2 regions of the Telluria sp. LT2P34 genome follow, and region 2 is predicted to be linked to the other one. Evidence: predicted binding sites of a transcription regulator. Region 2 holds the regulator's gene; the other holds the start of a gene.
The links. Region 2 encodes NrdR, which represses ribonucleotide reductase genes. Its sites were predicted from a motif close to CACNANATNTNGTG; they were not measured.

Region 1 (7,313 bases), on a different contig from region 2:
GCTGCCGGCTTCGCGGCGGCCTTCTTCGCTGCCGGCTTGGCCGCAGGCTTTGCCGTAGCCTTCGCCGCAGGCTTCGCCGTAGCCTTGGATGCAGCTTTCGCGGCTGGCTTGGCTGCCTTGGCAGCCGGTTTCGCCGCTGGCTTGGCAGCAGCCTTGGCCGTTGGTTTGGCTGCCGGCTTGGCTGCGGCTTTTGCCGGAGCCTTCGCTGCGGCTTTCGCTGGCGCCTTGGCGACGGCCTTGGCGGCCGGCTTGGCTGCCTGCTTGGCGGACGTCTTGGCAGCCGTCCCCTTGCTGACGACAGCCGACTTGGCCGCTGGTTTTTCTGCGGCGGCCTTGGCGGCCGGCTTGGCGGCCGACTTTGCGGACGTCTTTGCAGATGCCCCCTTCGCTGCCGGTTTTGCTGCTGGTTTCTTTGCGGCTGTTGCCATTTCGTTCTCCTTCTCTGCGATGAGAAAATACGCTACAAGGTTGAAATCCGGCCGACCCTGAAGTCAGGCGAATGATTCATCGGCACACCAAACGGTTACTGCCCATGAATCCGGCACCAGCTGAACTGCTGCAACTCCTCACAATTGCAGCACTTCAGCCAACGACGTCGGGACACTGACCCACTACTTCAGTAGCGCTTCCACATCGCTACCCTTGCAGGCACGAAAAGAAAAAGCCGCCTTGCCTGAATAAAATCAGGCAGTGCGGCTTGTTCATTTCGTTACGCTTTATTTGCATACTGATGGAATTGGCGTCCCGTAAATTCGATCGGTTTAGTTTGCCCGTAACATGCAAAAACTTCCATGTTCACGTTTTGACAAATTCAATCACGTAAAGTACACGAAAACCTTGTCAGTGCGCAACCCGCGCACGGTTAAAACGCCCTATTGGACCATTTAGCGACGCCCCGTGCGCGCGGAGGTGCTTGATTTGGATCAGGCGAAGCGCAGATCCAGCGCTTTTTAGGCGTCGACAGTCCGCGCTGGCGCCGTCAGATTCGACATAAAAAAAGCCCGGCGATTCCTCGCCGGGCTGTGCTGTCCAGGTGACTGAATGGTGGCTGGCTGCGCCATCAATCCCAGTTCAGCGCCCCACCCGTCTGGTACTCGGTCACGCGCGTCTCGAAGAAGTTACGCTCCTTCTTCATGTCGATCATTTCGCTCATCCACGGGAATGGATTCTCCTCGTTCGGGAACAGCGGATCGAGGCCGATCTGTACCGAACGGCGGTTCGCGATGAAGCGCAGGTAGCCCTTGAACATCGGGGCGTTCAGGCCCAGCACGCCGCGTGGCATGGTGTCTTCGGCGTAGCGGTACTCCAGTTCCACCGCTTCCAGGAACAGGGTCTTGATCTCTTCGCGGAAGGCCGGAGTCCACAGCAGCGGGTTTTCCATCTTGATCGTGTTGATCAGGTCGATGCCGAAGTTCACGTGCATCGACTCGTCGCGCAGGATGTACTGGTACTGCTCGGCGGCGCCCATCATCTTGTTCTGGCGGCCGAGCGCCAGGATCTGCGTGAAGCCGACATAGAAGAACAGGCCTTCCATCAGGCAGGCGAAGACGATAATCGATTTCAGCAGCTTCTGGTCGTTTTCCAGGGTGCCGGTCTCGAATTTCGGATCGGTCAGGGTCTCGATGAACGGGATCAGGAACTGGTCCTTGTCGTGGATCGATTCGATCTCGTTATACGCGTTGAAGATCTCCTGCTCGTCCAGGCCGAGCGACTCGACGATGTACTGGTAGGCGTGCGTATGGATCGCTTCCTCGAAGGCCTGGCGCAGCAGGTACTGGCGGCATTCCGGCGCCGTGATATGGCGGTAGGTGCCCAGCACGATGTTGTTGGCGGCCAGCGAATCGGCGGTGACGAAAAAGCCGAGGTTGCGCTTGACCAGGCGGCGCTCGTCATCGGTCAGGCCGTTCGGGCTCTTCCACAGCTCGATGTCGCGCTGCATGTTCACTTCCTGCGGCATCCAGTGGTTGGCGCAGCCGGCCAGGTATTTGTCCCAGGCCCACTTGTACTTGAACGGCACCAGCTGGTTGACGTCGGTCTTGCCGTTGATGATGCGCTTGTCGTCGGCGTTGACGCGCTTGGCGACCAGGGCGGCGTCAAGCTTCTCCGGCATGTCGCCGGCTTGCGGTGGCGGCGCAGCTTGCGCGCTCGTTGGTTCTTCGTCCCATGACAGCATGATATTTCCTTCTTCTCGATTCTTTGACGGCAGCGCCCGACGCAAAGGCCGGGCGTGCATTTCAGTTACGGGCAGCTTATTGGCACGCTTCGCATTCGTCGAACCCGGCATCGCCCGGACGCAGGTAGCAAGCTTCGCCGTCCGCTTCCTGTGCAGCCGATGCCGATACCGCAGCCACGGATGGGGCAGGTGCGGCCGAAGCGCTGGCCGGTGCGGCGTGACCCACCATGCCGCCCGAGACCGACACCGCGTTCAGTGCGCCGGTACGGCTGGTCGACTTCTCCATGTGGGTCGCCGCGATGGTGCGCAGGTAATAGGTCGTCTTCAGGCCGCGCAGCCAGGCCAGCTTGTAGGTTTCGTCCAGCTTCTTGCCCGAGGCGCCGGCCATGTAGATGTTCAGCGACTGCGCCTGGTCGATCCACTTCTGGCGGCGCGAAGCCTGCTCGACCAGCCACTTCGGCTCGACTTCGAAGGCGGTGGCGTAGATCTCGCGCAGGTCTTGCGGCACGCGGTCGATCTTCGAGAGCGAACCGTCGAAATACTTCAGGTCGGCGATCATGACTTCGTCCCACAGGTCGCGCGCCTTCAGGTCGCGCACCAGGTAGGAGTTGATCTCGGTGAACTCGCCCGACAGGTTCGATTTCACGTACAGGTTCTGGAAGGTCGGCTCGATGCAGGCCGACACGCCGATGATGTTCGAGATCGTCGCGGTCGGGGCGATCGCCACGCAGTTCGAATTGCGCATGCCGTACTGCTTGATGCGGCTGCGCACCAGCGACCAGTCCATCGACTCGCTCGTGTCCTGCTCGAGGTAGCCGCCGCGTTCGTCCGCCAGCAGCTTGATCGAGTCCTGCGGCAGGATGCCGCGGTCCCACAGCGAGCCGGCATACGACTCGTAGCGGCCGCGCTCTTCGGCCAGCTCGGTCGAGGCCAGGTAAGCGAAATAGCAGACGGCTTCCATCGAACGGTCGGCGAACTCCACGGCTTTGTCCGAGGCAAACGGAATGCGCATCATGTGCAGGCAATCCTGGTGACCCATGATGCCCATGCCGACCGGGCGGTGGCGCAGGTTCGAATTGCGCGCCTTCTCGACCGCGTAGTAATTGATGTCGATGACGTTATCGAGCATGCGCATCGCGGTGCGGATCGTCTTTTGCAGCTTCACGTGATCCAGGCCATCGCCCTTCATGTGCTGTGGCATGTTGATCGAACCGAGGTTGCAGACCGCGATTTCGTCGGCGCTGGTGTTCAGGGTGATCTCGGTGCACAGGTTCGACGAGTGCACCACGCCGATATGCTGCTGCGGCGAGCGGATGTTGCACGGATCCTTGAAGGTGATCCATGGGTGGCCGGTCTCGAACAGCATCGACAGCATCTTGCGCCACAGGTCGAGTGCTTCGATCTTCTTGAAGACCAGCATTTCGCCGCGCTCGGCCTTCGCTTCGTACGCCGTGTAGGCGGTTTCAAAGGCCTTGCCGACCAGGTCGTGCAGGTCCGGCGTTTCGCTCGGGGTGAACAGGGTCCAGTAACCCTTTTCCATCACGCGCTTCATGAACAGGTCGGGAATCCAGTTGGCCGTGTTCATGTCGTGGGTGCGGCGGCGGTCGTCGCCGGTGTTCTTGCGCAGGTCGAGGAATTCCTCGATGTCCATGTGCCAGGTTTCCAGGTAGGCGCAGACCGCGCCCTTGCGCTTGCCGCCCTGGTTCACGGCCACGGCCGTGTCATTGACCACTTTCAGGAATGGCACCACGCCCTGCGACTTGCCGTTGGTGCCCTTGATGCGCGAACCGAGCGCACGCACCGGGGTCCAGTCGTTACCGAGGCCGCCGGCGAATTTCGAGAGCAGCGCGTTTTCCTTGATGGCGTCGTAGATGCCTTCCAGGTCGTCGCCGACGGTCGTCAGATAGCACGACGACAGCTGCGAGCGGCGGGTGCCCGAATTGAACAGGGTCGGCGTCGAGCTCATGAAATCGAAACTCGACAGCAGGCTGTAGAACTCGATGGCGCGCTCTTCGCGGTCCGCTTCGCGCAGGGCCAGGCCCATGGCGACGCGCATGTAGAAGGCCTGCGGCATCTCGATGCGGGTTTCGCGCACGTGCAGGAAGTAGCGGTCGTACAGGGTCTGCAGGCCGATATAGCCGAATTGCAGGTCGCGGTCGGCAACGATGGCTTTGGCCAGGCGCTCGAGGTCGTACTTGCCCAGTTCGGCGTCGAGCAGTTCGTTCTCGATGCCCTTGGCGATGTATTGCGGGAAGTAGGTGACGTATTCGGCGGCGGCCCTGGCCTGCGGGACTTCCTTGCCGAAGACTTCCTTGCGAATCGTGTGCAGCAGGATGCGGGCCGTGACCTGGCTGTAGGCCGGGTCCTTTTCCATCAGCGCGCGCGCAGCCAGGATGGCGGACTTGTGCAGCTCTTCGACCGGCACGCCGTCGTACAGGTTTTTCAGGGTCTCGGCGACGATGGCTTCGGCATCGACGTGCTTTTCCAGGCCGACGCAGGCGGCGTTGACCAGGCCATGCACGGCATCCATGTCCAGCGGACGGCGCTCGCCGCCGTCGATCACGTGGATTTGCGGCGCGGCGACCTGCGACCCGCCCGCGGCTTCCTTGGCTGCACGGCGCTCTTCCATCTGCTTGGCGCGGTACAGCACGTAGGCGCGCGCGACATCGTGCTCGCCCGAGCGCATCAGGGACAATTCAACCTGGTCCTGCACATCTTCGATGTGGAAGGTCCCGCCGTTCGGCTGGCGGCGCATCAGGGCGGCGACCACGTTGTTGGTCAGCTCTTCCACCAGCTCGCGGATACGGGCCGACACCGCGCCCTGGCCGCCGGCCACGGCCAGGAAGGCCTTGGTCATCGCGACCGAGATCTTGTTCGGCTCGAAAGGCACGACGGCGCCGTTGCGGCGCAGGATGCGGTAGTCGGCGCGCGCGGCCAGTTCGGCTGCACTGTTGCCGGCTGCCGTGCCTGGCGCAGCTTGCGGGTGGATGGAAATGTCTTGGGATGTCTGCATTGAGCCTCCAGATGGGCAGTCCGACTGCCGCCATGTTTTCAACGGCCCGCCCGCACACGCGGAAAAGCCGACAAGTCTAAATATAAAAGCAAAAATCACCCTGCCGGCCTGGTTGGACCAAGCTGGACAATGTCCTTGCTGAAGGATGTGTTATCGGGTTTGAAGCACGGTCAGTTTCAAGTTAGTCCAGGCATTTCAGAACTAAATTGTTGCTCGGCCAGCTAGCTTTTACTGCTGAGCTAGCCGAACCGGACTGCTTGTGATACTTGGGTCCGCTACCACTACATCTAGTGATGCGGTTTGATATGGGACTAATTGTAGTACCCGTTCGGCACAGGATGCAAGTGAATAAACTTCCGATTTCTGGTGTTTACTGCATGTGCCGGCCTTGACATTTGGTCTTCCGACGCCGCATGCGCGGTAGACGGTAAGTAAGCACTAACCTGCTGCTTAACTCTTGTTCAACCGGCCGCGCCAGTGCTCAAACATGGTGCAGGGCGCACCGTTTTGCACTGGCGAAAAGGCAACGCTATTTGACAATGTTTGACATTGCCAAGGCGTGGCGAGCAAACGTGTTGGCAGGCTTAATTCTCCGGCGCCTGGATATCGAGCTTTTGCATCTGGTAGCGCAGCTGGCGCACGCTCAGGCCCAGCAGGGCCGCGGTCCTGGTGCGGTTGAACTGGGTCTGCTGCAGGGCGCGCCCGATGATGTCGCGCTCGACCTGCTCCAGGTAGGCCGGCAGGTCGCTCGGCAGCTCACCGGGAACGGGCATGCCCGCTGCCGGCGGCATGGGGGCCGCGGCCGGCATCGGCGGCGCCGCAGCAGGCGGCGAAGGCAGGACCACCGCCGGCGCCTCAGTACTGCGCGGCGCCTCCGCCAGCCTGGCTGCCTTCAAAGACAAATCCTCGACTTCGATCACGCCGCCGTCGGCAAAGGCGAGCGCCCGTTCCAGCACGTTTTCCAGTTCGCGCACGTTGCCCGGGAAGGAATAGGCGCGCAGCGCCTCCAGCACGCCCGGCCCGAGCGCGGCGCCGCCGGGCCCTGCCAGGCGCGCCAGGATGGCGTTGGCCAGCACCGGCAAATCGTCGAGCCGTTCGCGCAGCGGCGGCAGCGTCAGTTCGATCACGTTCAGGCGGTAGAACAAGTCCTGGCGGAACACGCCCGTTTCGACGCAACGGGCCAGGTCCTTGTGGGTGGCGCTGATGATGCGCACGTCCACCGGTTCCTCCAGGGTGGCGCCGATCTTGCGCACGCGCCGTTCCTGGATCGCGCGCAGCAGTTTTACTTGCATCGCCAGCGGCAGGTCGGCCACCTCGTCGAGCATCAGGGTGCCGCCGTTCGCGGCCTGGAAAAAGCCTTCGCGTTCCTCGGCGGCGCCGGTAAAGGCGCCCTTGCGGTGGCCGAAGAATTCGGACTCCATCAGGTTTTCGGGAATCGCGCCGCAGTTCACGGCCACAAAAGGCTTCGCCGCGCGCGAACCCTGGGCGTGGATTTCGCGCGCGGCCAGCTCCTTGCCGGCGCCGGATTCGCCGTTGATCGCGATCGGCGCCATCGAGCGCGCCATGCGGGCGATCTGGGCACGCAGGGCGCCCATTGCCTGCGAGTCGCCGATCAGGCGCGAGGGAACGCCGCCCTCGCCCGGCGCCGGCTCGGCCGAGCTTCCGGACAGGCGCAGGGCCGAACGCACCATCACGCGCAGCTCGTCGAGCACGACCGGCTTCGACACATAATCGAAAGCGCCTGCTTTGAGCGCCACCACGGCGTTTTCGGCGCTGCCGAAGGCGGTGATGACGGCGATCGGGGTTTTCGAGCTGCCCGAGACTTCACGCACGAGTTCGAGCCCGAGGCCGTCTGGCAGGCGCATGTCGGTCAGCACCAGCGCATAGGCGTTGTCGGCAACCAGCCTTCTCGCTTCGCGCAGCGTGGCCGCGCAATCGACATCGAGCCCCATCTTGACGAGGGTGATTTCCAGCAGGTCGCGCAGGTCCGGTTCGTCGTCGACGACAAGGATGCGGGGAGAACTCATGACTGCCTTTCCAGGGACTTGACGGCCGCGCCAGCGGCCGGCGCCAGCGCCTGCGCGAAAGTAATGACAAAACGCCCGCTCGCGGCCGCCGCGGCGCCGG
Region 2 (7,313 bases):
GATCTTCGGCGCGGTCGATTTCTGGGCGCTGCCCGAGGTGCCGGCGGCGCCCATCATGCGTTTCATTTCCTCGTCGCGCATCTTGTCGAGCTTGGCCTGTTCGGCGGCCTCGGCCTTTGCTTGCGCGGCTTTTTCCGCTTTCTCGGCGGCGAGTTTCTTCTTGTCGGCCTCGAGTTTGGTGTCGGCCAGTTTCTTTTCCTGCGCCTTCTTGTCGAGCTCTTTCTTTTCGGCCAGCTTCTTGTCGACCAGCTTCTTCTCCAGCTCCTCTTTCTTCAGGTCGGCCAGCTCGCGCTGTTTCTGTTCTTCCAGCTCGCGCTTTTCCGCCAGCTCGCGTTTTTTCAGTTCGAGCTGCTTCTTCTGGCGTTCCAGGTTGATGTCCAGTGCGGCGGGGCGCGGCGGCTCCGGTTCGGCGGCTTTCGGCGGCGCTGGAGGCGGCGGCGTCGGCGTCGGCTCCGGACGTGGCTCGGGACGTGGCTCGGGCTGGCTCACGTCGCGTGGCGGCGGAGGCAGCGGCGGCGCGGCAGCGGACTGGATCTTCATGTCCCAGACCTCGGCCTCGACCGCGGGCGGCTCGTCTTTTTGCCAGCTGATGCCGACCCACAGGAAAGCCAGCAGGACGGCATGCACCGCCAGCGCCAGCAGGATCGCCGGCAGGCGGTTCGGTTCGGGCGGCACCGTGTACGGGCTGCCGCTGGTTGGCTGGGTAGGCGTTGCTGCGGACATGGCTGCGGACATGGGCTATTGCGTGGCCAGGCCGACGCGGTTGATCCCCAATTTTTTCGATGCAGAAATGAGTTCGATGACTTCCGCGTACTTGCTCTCGCGGTCGCCGGAAATCATCACCGGGTAATCGGGATTGATCGCATGCAGTTCACCGAGGCGCTCGAGCAAGGCGGCGCGGTTTTCCATGCTCTCGGCGGCAAGCGTTTCCTTGCCCGCCACGCCGATGCTCAGGGTGGCGTCGGGTTTTACCGTGATGTGGATATAGGTGTCGGGCGGCAGCGCCGATTTTTCGGCGCTCGGCAGGTTCACCACGTTCGGCGTCTGGTTGGCAGGGACCGCCATGAAAATAATGAGCAGCACCAGCATCACGTCGATGTAGGGCACGACATTGATTTCGGATTTGAACTTGCTGCGGCGGCCGCCGCGCATGCTGCTGGAAAAGGCCATGGTCGATTCCCTCGCTTAGCGCGACTGGCGTTGCAGGATGTTCGAGAATTCCTCGACGAAGCTCTCGAAGCGCGTCGCCAGGCGGTCGATGTCGTGCGTGAAGCGGTTATAGGCGACGACCGCGGGAATCGCCGCGAACAGGCCGATGGCGGTGGCGATCAGCGCTTCGGCAATGCCGGGCGCGACCGTTGCCAGGGTTGCCTGCTGGACGCTGGCCAGGCCGCGGAAGGCGTTCATGATGCCCCAGACGGTGCCGAGCAGGCCGATGTAGGGCGATACGGAACCGACCGAAGCCAGGAAGTTCAGGTGCAGGTCGAGGCCGTCGAGTTCGCGCTGGAAGGCGGCGCGCATGGCGCGCCGCGAGCCGTCGAGCACGGCGCCCATGTCGAGGGCGTCGCGCGAGGCTTGCTTGCCCTTGATGAATTCGCCCATGCCGGCTTCGAAGATGCGTGCCAGCGGGCCGCTTTGCTCGCGCTGGGCGGAAGCCGACTGGTGCAGGGTATGGAGGTTGCCGCCGGCCCAGAAGCTGCGCTCGAACTGTTCGGTGAGGCGGCGGGCGGCGCGGATCGCAAAGATTTTGCGGAAGATGTAGGACCAGCTGACGACCGACAGCACGAGCAGCAACAGCATGATGAGCTGCACGATGATATGTGCCTGGCTGATGAGGGTGAGGAAGGAAAGGTCTTGGGTCGGTGTCATCTGTTAAAAGTTAAATAAGCAAATTTGTTGAGCAGCTCAAGCGGCACGCATTTTATCAGCCACTTCAGGGGGGAGCGAGCGCGGGCGCACGGTGGCGATGTCGACGCAGCCGACCTTGACGCTGGCCGCGGCCAGCAAACGCTCGCCGCAATACGCTTGCTGGACAAACTGCACCGAGGCGCGGCCGAGTTTTTCGATCGACAGGGTCAGCCGCAATTCGTCGTCGAGGCGCGCCGGCGCGTGGTAATCGATCGTCGCGCTGCGCACCACGAAGGCGACGCCTTCGCGGTCGATCAGGTCCTGCTGCTTGATGCCGGCAGCGCGCAGCCATTCGGTACGCGCACGCTCGAAAAATTTCAGGTAATTCGCGTAAAACACGATACCGCCGGCATCTGTGTCTTCGTAATAGACCCGTACTGCCCAGGTGAAATCGGAAGGCATGTCACTTTGCCATAAATAATAATTCGAAACATTTTACGCGATGCGCGCATATGTTCGCTAGCGAACAATCCGGTAGGCAGGGACCGGAAGCCCGCGCTCAGCTCTGCAGGCCCGGCTAGTAGACGGGACCTGAAGCAGTCAGGACAATGACTGTAACACTTTCTCACAATTGCAGAAGGCGCCGCGCACGCCGGTGCTTAGCCTCAATTGCGCTTGATATTGAAGGGCGAGAAGCCCTGGCAGGTCGGCATCAGTTCGATGCTGTTGACGTTCACGTGCGGCGGCAGCGTCGCAATCCAGTAGGCGGTGTCGGCGATGTCTTTCGGGCTCAGGGGCGTGGTGCCCTCGTAGACCTTGGCAGCGGCCTGGTCGTTGCCTTTGAAACGCACGTTCGAAAATTCGGTGCCGCCGCACAGGCCTGGAGCCAGGTTGGTGGCGCGCACGCCGGTGCCGACCAGGTCGGCGCGCAGGTTGAGCGTGAACTGTTCGACGAAGGCCTTGGTTGCGCCATACACATTACCGCCGGGGTAGGGGTAGTGGCCCGCCACCGAACCGAGGTTGATCACCAGGCCGCTGCCGCGCGCGACCATCGAAGGCAGGAGCGCTCGCGTCATCGTCACCAGGCCGAGGCAATTGGTGGCGATCATGGTTTCCCAATCGTCGAGCGGCGCTTCGTGGGCGGGAGCGGTGCCCAGCGCCAGGCCCGCATTGTTGATCAGGACATCGATCTGGCGCCAGGATTGCGGCAGCAGGGCCAGCGCTTCCTCGATCGAGGCCTTGTCCGTCACGTCCATCTCGACCGGCAGCGCCGCTTCGCCCAGTTCGGCCGCGAGCGCATCGAGGCGTTCCTTGCGGCGCGCCGCCATGACGACCTGGTGCCCGTTGCGAACGAAAGTGCGCGCCATTTCGGCGCCGAAACCGGCCGATGCGCCGGTAATGAAAACGATCATGATGGAATCCTCGATTGACGGGTGCTTCCCGATTGTAGCCGAAATGTCCATATTGCCGGCGACCTCGCCTTGCCCTGAGCGGGCAGTTCACATACAATCCGGCAGTCCTTGCGCCCCCACCCATTCGCCCTGCCGCTGCCCTGTTGGCCTTGCGGCTACCTGCGCCTTGCCCGATTCTCTTATCGATTGGAGTTTTTCATGTTTGCAAAAGATCACACGCTGGCCAATGTCGACCCGGAACTGTGGAGCGCGATTCAAAAAGAAAACACCCGCCAGCAGGATCACATCGAGCTGATCGCATCGGAAAACTATACCTCGCCGGCCGTGATGCAAGCGCAGGGCTCGCAGCTGACGAATAAATATGCGGAAGGCTATCCGGGCAAGCGCTACTACGGCGGTTGCGAGTTCGTCGACGTCGCCGAGCAGCTGGCGATCGACCGCGTCAAGCAACTGTTCGGCGCGGAAGCCGCCAACGTGCAGGCCAACTCCGGTTCGCAGGCGAACCAGGGCGTGTTCTTCGCGATGCTCAAACCCGGCGACACCATCATGGGCATGTCGCTGGCCGAAGGCGGCCACCTGACCCACGGCATGGCGCTGAACATGTCCGGCAAATGGTTCAATGTCGTGTCCTACGGCCTGACCGCGGAAGAAGACATCGACTACGAGCAGATGGAACGCCTGGCGCGCGAGCACAAGCCGAAGATGATCATCGCGGGCGCCTCGGCCTTTTCCCTGAAAATCGACTTCGAACGCTTCGCCCGGGTCGCCAAGGAAATCGGCGCCTACTTCATGGTCGACATGGCGCACTACGCCGGCCTGATCGCCGCCGGCGAATATCCGAACCCGGTGCCGCATGCCGACTTCGTCACCTCGACCACGCACAAGTCGCTGCGCGGCCCGCGCGGCGGCATCATCCTGATGAAGGCCGAGTTCGAAAAGCAGATCAATTCGGCGATCTTCCCCGGCATCCAGGGCGGCCCGCTGATGCACGTCATCGCCGGCAAGGCCGTCGCCTTCAAGGAAGCGCTCACGCCCGAGTTCAAGGCCTACCAGCAGCAGGTCGTGAAGAACGCCAAGGCCCTGGCCGAGGCATTGATCGCGCGCGGCCTGCGCATCGTCTCGGGACGCACCGAATCGCACGTGATGCTGGTCGACCTGCGCGCCAAGGGCCTTACCGGCAAGGAAGCCGAAGCGATCCTGGGCCAGGCGCACATGACCTGCAACAAGAACGGCATCCCGAACGACCCGCAGAAGCCTTTCGTTACCTCGGGCATTCGCCTGGGCAGCCCAGCCTTCACGACCCGCGGCTTCCTGGAAGAAGACGCGACCAAGGTCGGTCACCTGATCGCGGACGTGCTCGACAATCCGCACGACGCCGCCACCATCGAGCGCGTCAAGGCGGAAGTCAAAGTGCTGACCGATAAGTACCCGGTGTACGCGGTCTGAAAGAAGGCACGCCAGCCGCTTGAGTAACACAAAAGAGGGATTGCAGCCCGACGAGTCGGGATGCAATCCCTTTTCTCCTTTATTATTACGCCATGAAATGTCCGTTCTGCCAGCATGAAGACACCCAGGTCCTCGATACGCGCGTATCCGAGGAGGGCGACGCCATCCGGCGCCGGCGTCGCTGCGCCCAATGCGACAAGCGCTTTACCACCTATGAACGGATCGAGCTGTCGATGCCGATCATCGTCAAGAAGAACGGCAGCCGCACCGAGTTCGTCAGTAACAAGCTGCGCAGCAGCCTGATGCTGGCGCTGCGAAAGCGCCCGGTGTCCGCCGAAGCGATCGACGCCGCCGTGGCCTCGATCGAAGAAAAGCTGCTCACCAGCGGGCGCCGCGAAGTCGATACCGGCTATGTCGGCGAACTCGTCATGCAGGAACTCAAGCGGCTCGACGAGATCGCCTACATCCGCTTCGCGTCCGTCTACAAGGACTTCAAGGACCTGGCGGAGTTTCAGCAGGCCCTGGTCGAAGTCGGCCATCGAAGCAAATAAATTTCTTTGTTTGGACGCACCCGCGCACGCTTGAGCCAACGCAGGCTCATGTAAAAGTGCGCTGATAACTTCACAGCTCGCGCGAATGCTCGCGTGTGAACCTGTGGAGGTGTCCCGTGCAGCGGTCCCGCAGCAGCGGCTTTACGCTCGTCGAAGTGCTGGTCGCCATGTTCGTCCTCGCCCTGGGCGTGCTCGGGATGGCCGCCACCCAGGCGACGAACGCGCGCCTGCGCCAGCAGGCGGCGCTCGATTCCGATGCGGTGGCGCTGGCGGCCTCGCTGGCGGCGCGCATGCGGGTCAACCGGGCTGCCATGGCGCTGCCCGACGCCGCCAATCCCTATCTGTTCGACTACGATGCCGCGAACGGCGCGCCCGCGGATCCGCCCCTGCAATGCTTCGGTGCGGCCGCATGCAGCAGCGAGCAGCTGGCGCAATTCGACCTGTACGAACTGGCGCGCGCCGTGCATGACGATTTTCCGGGCGGGCGCATCCTGGTCTGCCGCGATGCGCCCGCCGCGGGCAGTGGCGCGCCCGACTGGCCCTGTACCGGCGCAGGCGCCGCGCCGCTGGTGGTCAAGATCGGCTGGCGCCGCGCGGCTGCGCATGTTTCAGCGGCAAGTGGGGCCGTCCCGTTCGTCACCATGCTGGTGTCGGGATGAAAATGCCTCGCTTGCATCTGCAGCGCGGGCTGGGCCTGGCCGAGCTGCTCGTCGCGCTTGCCGCCGGCCTGGGCCTGCTGCTGGCGGCCTCGCTGCTGCTGGTCGGCGCGCAAAAGGCGCATGACGCGCACGCCGATGCCGTCGACCTCGACGACAGCGGGCGCTTTGCACTCGCGCTCCTCGGCCGCGCGGTGCGCCAGGGCGCCTTCGTCGACTGGGAAGGCCAGGGCGGGGCCGCGCCCGGCCCGGCGGCGCCCGCGCCGATCACCGGACTCGATGCGCGCACGCTGCCCGAGTCCAGCTTCGCCATGGCCGGCGCACTGCCGGGCGCCATCCACGGCAGCGACGTGCTGGCCGTGCGCTATCGCGGCGCCGGCGCCGCACCGGACGGCGACGGCAGCATGCTCAACTGCGCCGGCTTCGCCGTGCAAGGGGCCGAGGAAGGCTGGAGCATCTTCTATGTCGCCCGGAATGCCGGCGGCGACGCCGAGTTGCGCTGCAAGTACCGCGGCGCCGGCAGCTGGAGCGCGGACGCCATCGTCAAGGGTGTCGACAGCTTCCAGGTCCTGTACGGGATCGATACCGACACGCCGCGGGACGGCATCCCGAACCGCTATGTGAACGCGAGCGCCATCGCGGCGCTCGATGCCGGGCCCGGTCCCGGTCCCAATGTGCACTCCTGGTGGAAACGGGTGGCAAGCGTCAGGGTGGCGCTCCTGCTGCATGGCGAGGCGCCATCGCCGGCGTCCGTCCGGCCCGGCGGCCATGCCTTGTTCGGCGCCGCATACGCCCAGACCCAGGCGGCGCTCGATCCCGGAACCGCGCTCTCCGCCGCCGCGCTGGGCGGTGGCGCCCGCGCACCGTCGCGCCGCTTGTTCGGCGCCGTCTTCGCGGTCGGCGCACCCCACGATTAGCCATGCGCCCGCCTTCTCCAAGCGGCCAGCAGGGCGCCGCCCTCGCCACCGTGCTGTTCCTGATGCTGGCCGTCCTGATGATGTCGGTGTCGAGCACCCGCGCCGCGCTCATGGCGGCGAACGCGGCGCGTGTCGAGCGCGAGCGCCACGTCGCGCTGGCGGCGGCCGAGGCGGCGCTGTCCGATGCCGAACGCGATATCGACGGCGCGGCAGGGCCGGCCTCGCCGCGCACGGCGATTTTCGCGCTGGCCGATTCAAGCGCGTTCGTCGACGGATGCAGCGCGGGCGCCGAGCGCTCCGGCCTGTGCCGGCTGGTCGCGGCGCCGGGCACGCCGGCCTGGCAGGCGGTCGACCTGGCGGGCGAGCGCTCGGTCGAGTACGGGCAATTCAGCGGACGAACGATGGCGGGTGGCGCCGGACTGCTGCCGGCGCGCGCGCCGCGCTACCTGATCGAATTGCTGGCAAAGCCAGGCTTGCCGCCGC

Region 1: the regulator NrdR is predicted to act here: its motif matches at 5,466-5,479, upstream of AC56KZ_RS09195 (ribonucleoside-diphosphate reductase subunit alpha).

Annotation. Positions count from the first base shown of each region.
Region 1 covers NZ_JCASIN010000002.1:750,032-757,344, forward strand. Annotated here, with positions in the region: gene AC56KZ_RS09185 (hypothetical protein) at 1-428, opposite strand, end outside; gene AC56KZ_RS09190 (ribonucleotide-diphosphate reductase subunit beta) at 1,061-2,173, opposite strand; gene AC56KZ_RS09195 (ribonucleoside-diphosphate reductase subunit alpha) at 2,250-5,186, opposite strand; gene AC56KZ_RS09200 (sigma-54-dependent transcriptional regulator) at 5,771-7,213, opposite strand; gene AC56KZ_RS09205 (sensor histidine kinase) at 7,210-7,313, opposite strand, start outside.
Region 2 covers NZ_JCASIN010000001.1:887,620-894,932, reverse strand. Annotated here, with positions in the region: gene tolA (cell envelope integrity protein TolA) at 1-735, opposite strand, end outside; gene AC56KZ_RS04015 (biopolymer transporter ExbD) at 739-1,170, opposite strand; gene tolQ (protein TolQ) at 1,186-1,869, opposite strand; gene ybgC (tol-pal system-associated acyl-CoA thioesterase) at 1,906-2,310, opposite strand; gene AC56KZ_RS04000 (SDR family NAD(P)-dependent oxidoreductase) at 2,514-3,260, opposite strand; gene glyA (serine hydroxymethyltransferase) at 3,459-4,706, shown strand; gene nrdR (transcriptional regulator NrdR) at 4,799-5,257, shown strand; gene pilV (type IV pilus modification protein PilV) at 5,374-5,916, shown strand; gene AC56KZ_RS03980 (PilW family protein) at 5,913-6,830, shown strand; gene AC56KZ_RS03975 (pilus assembly PilX family protein) at 6,833-7,313, shown strand, end outside.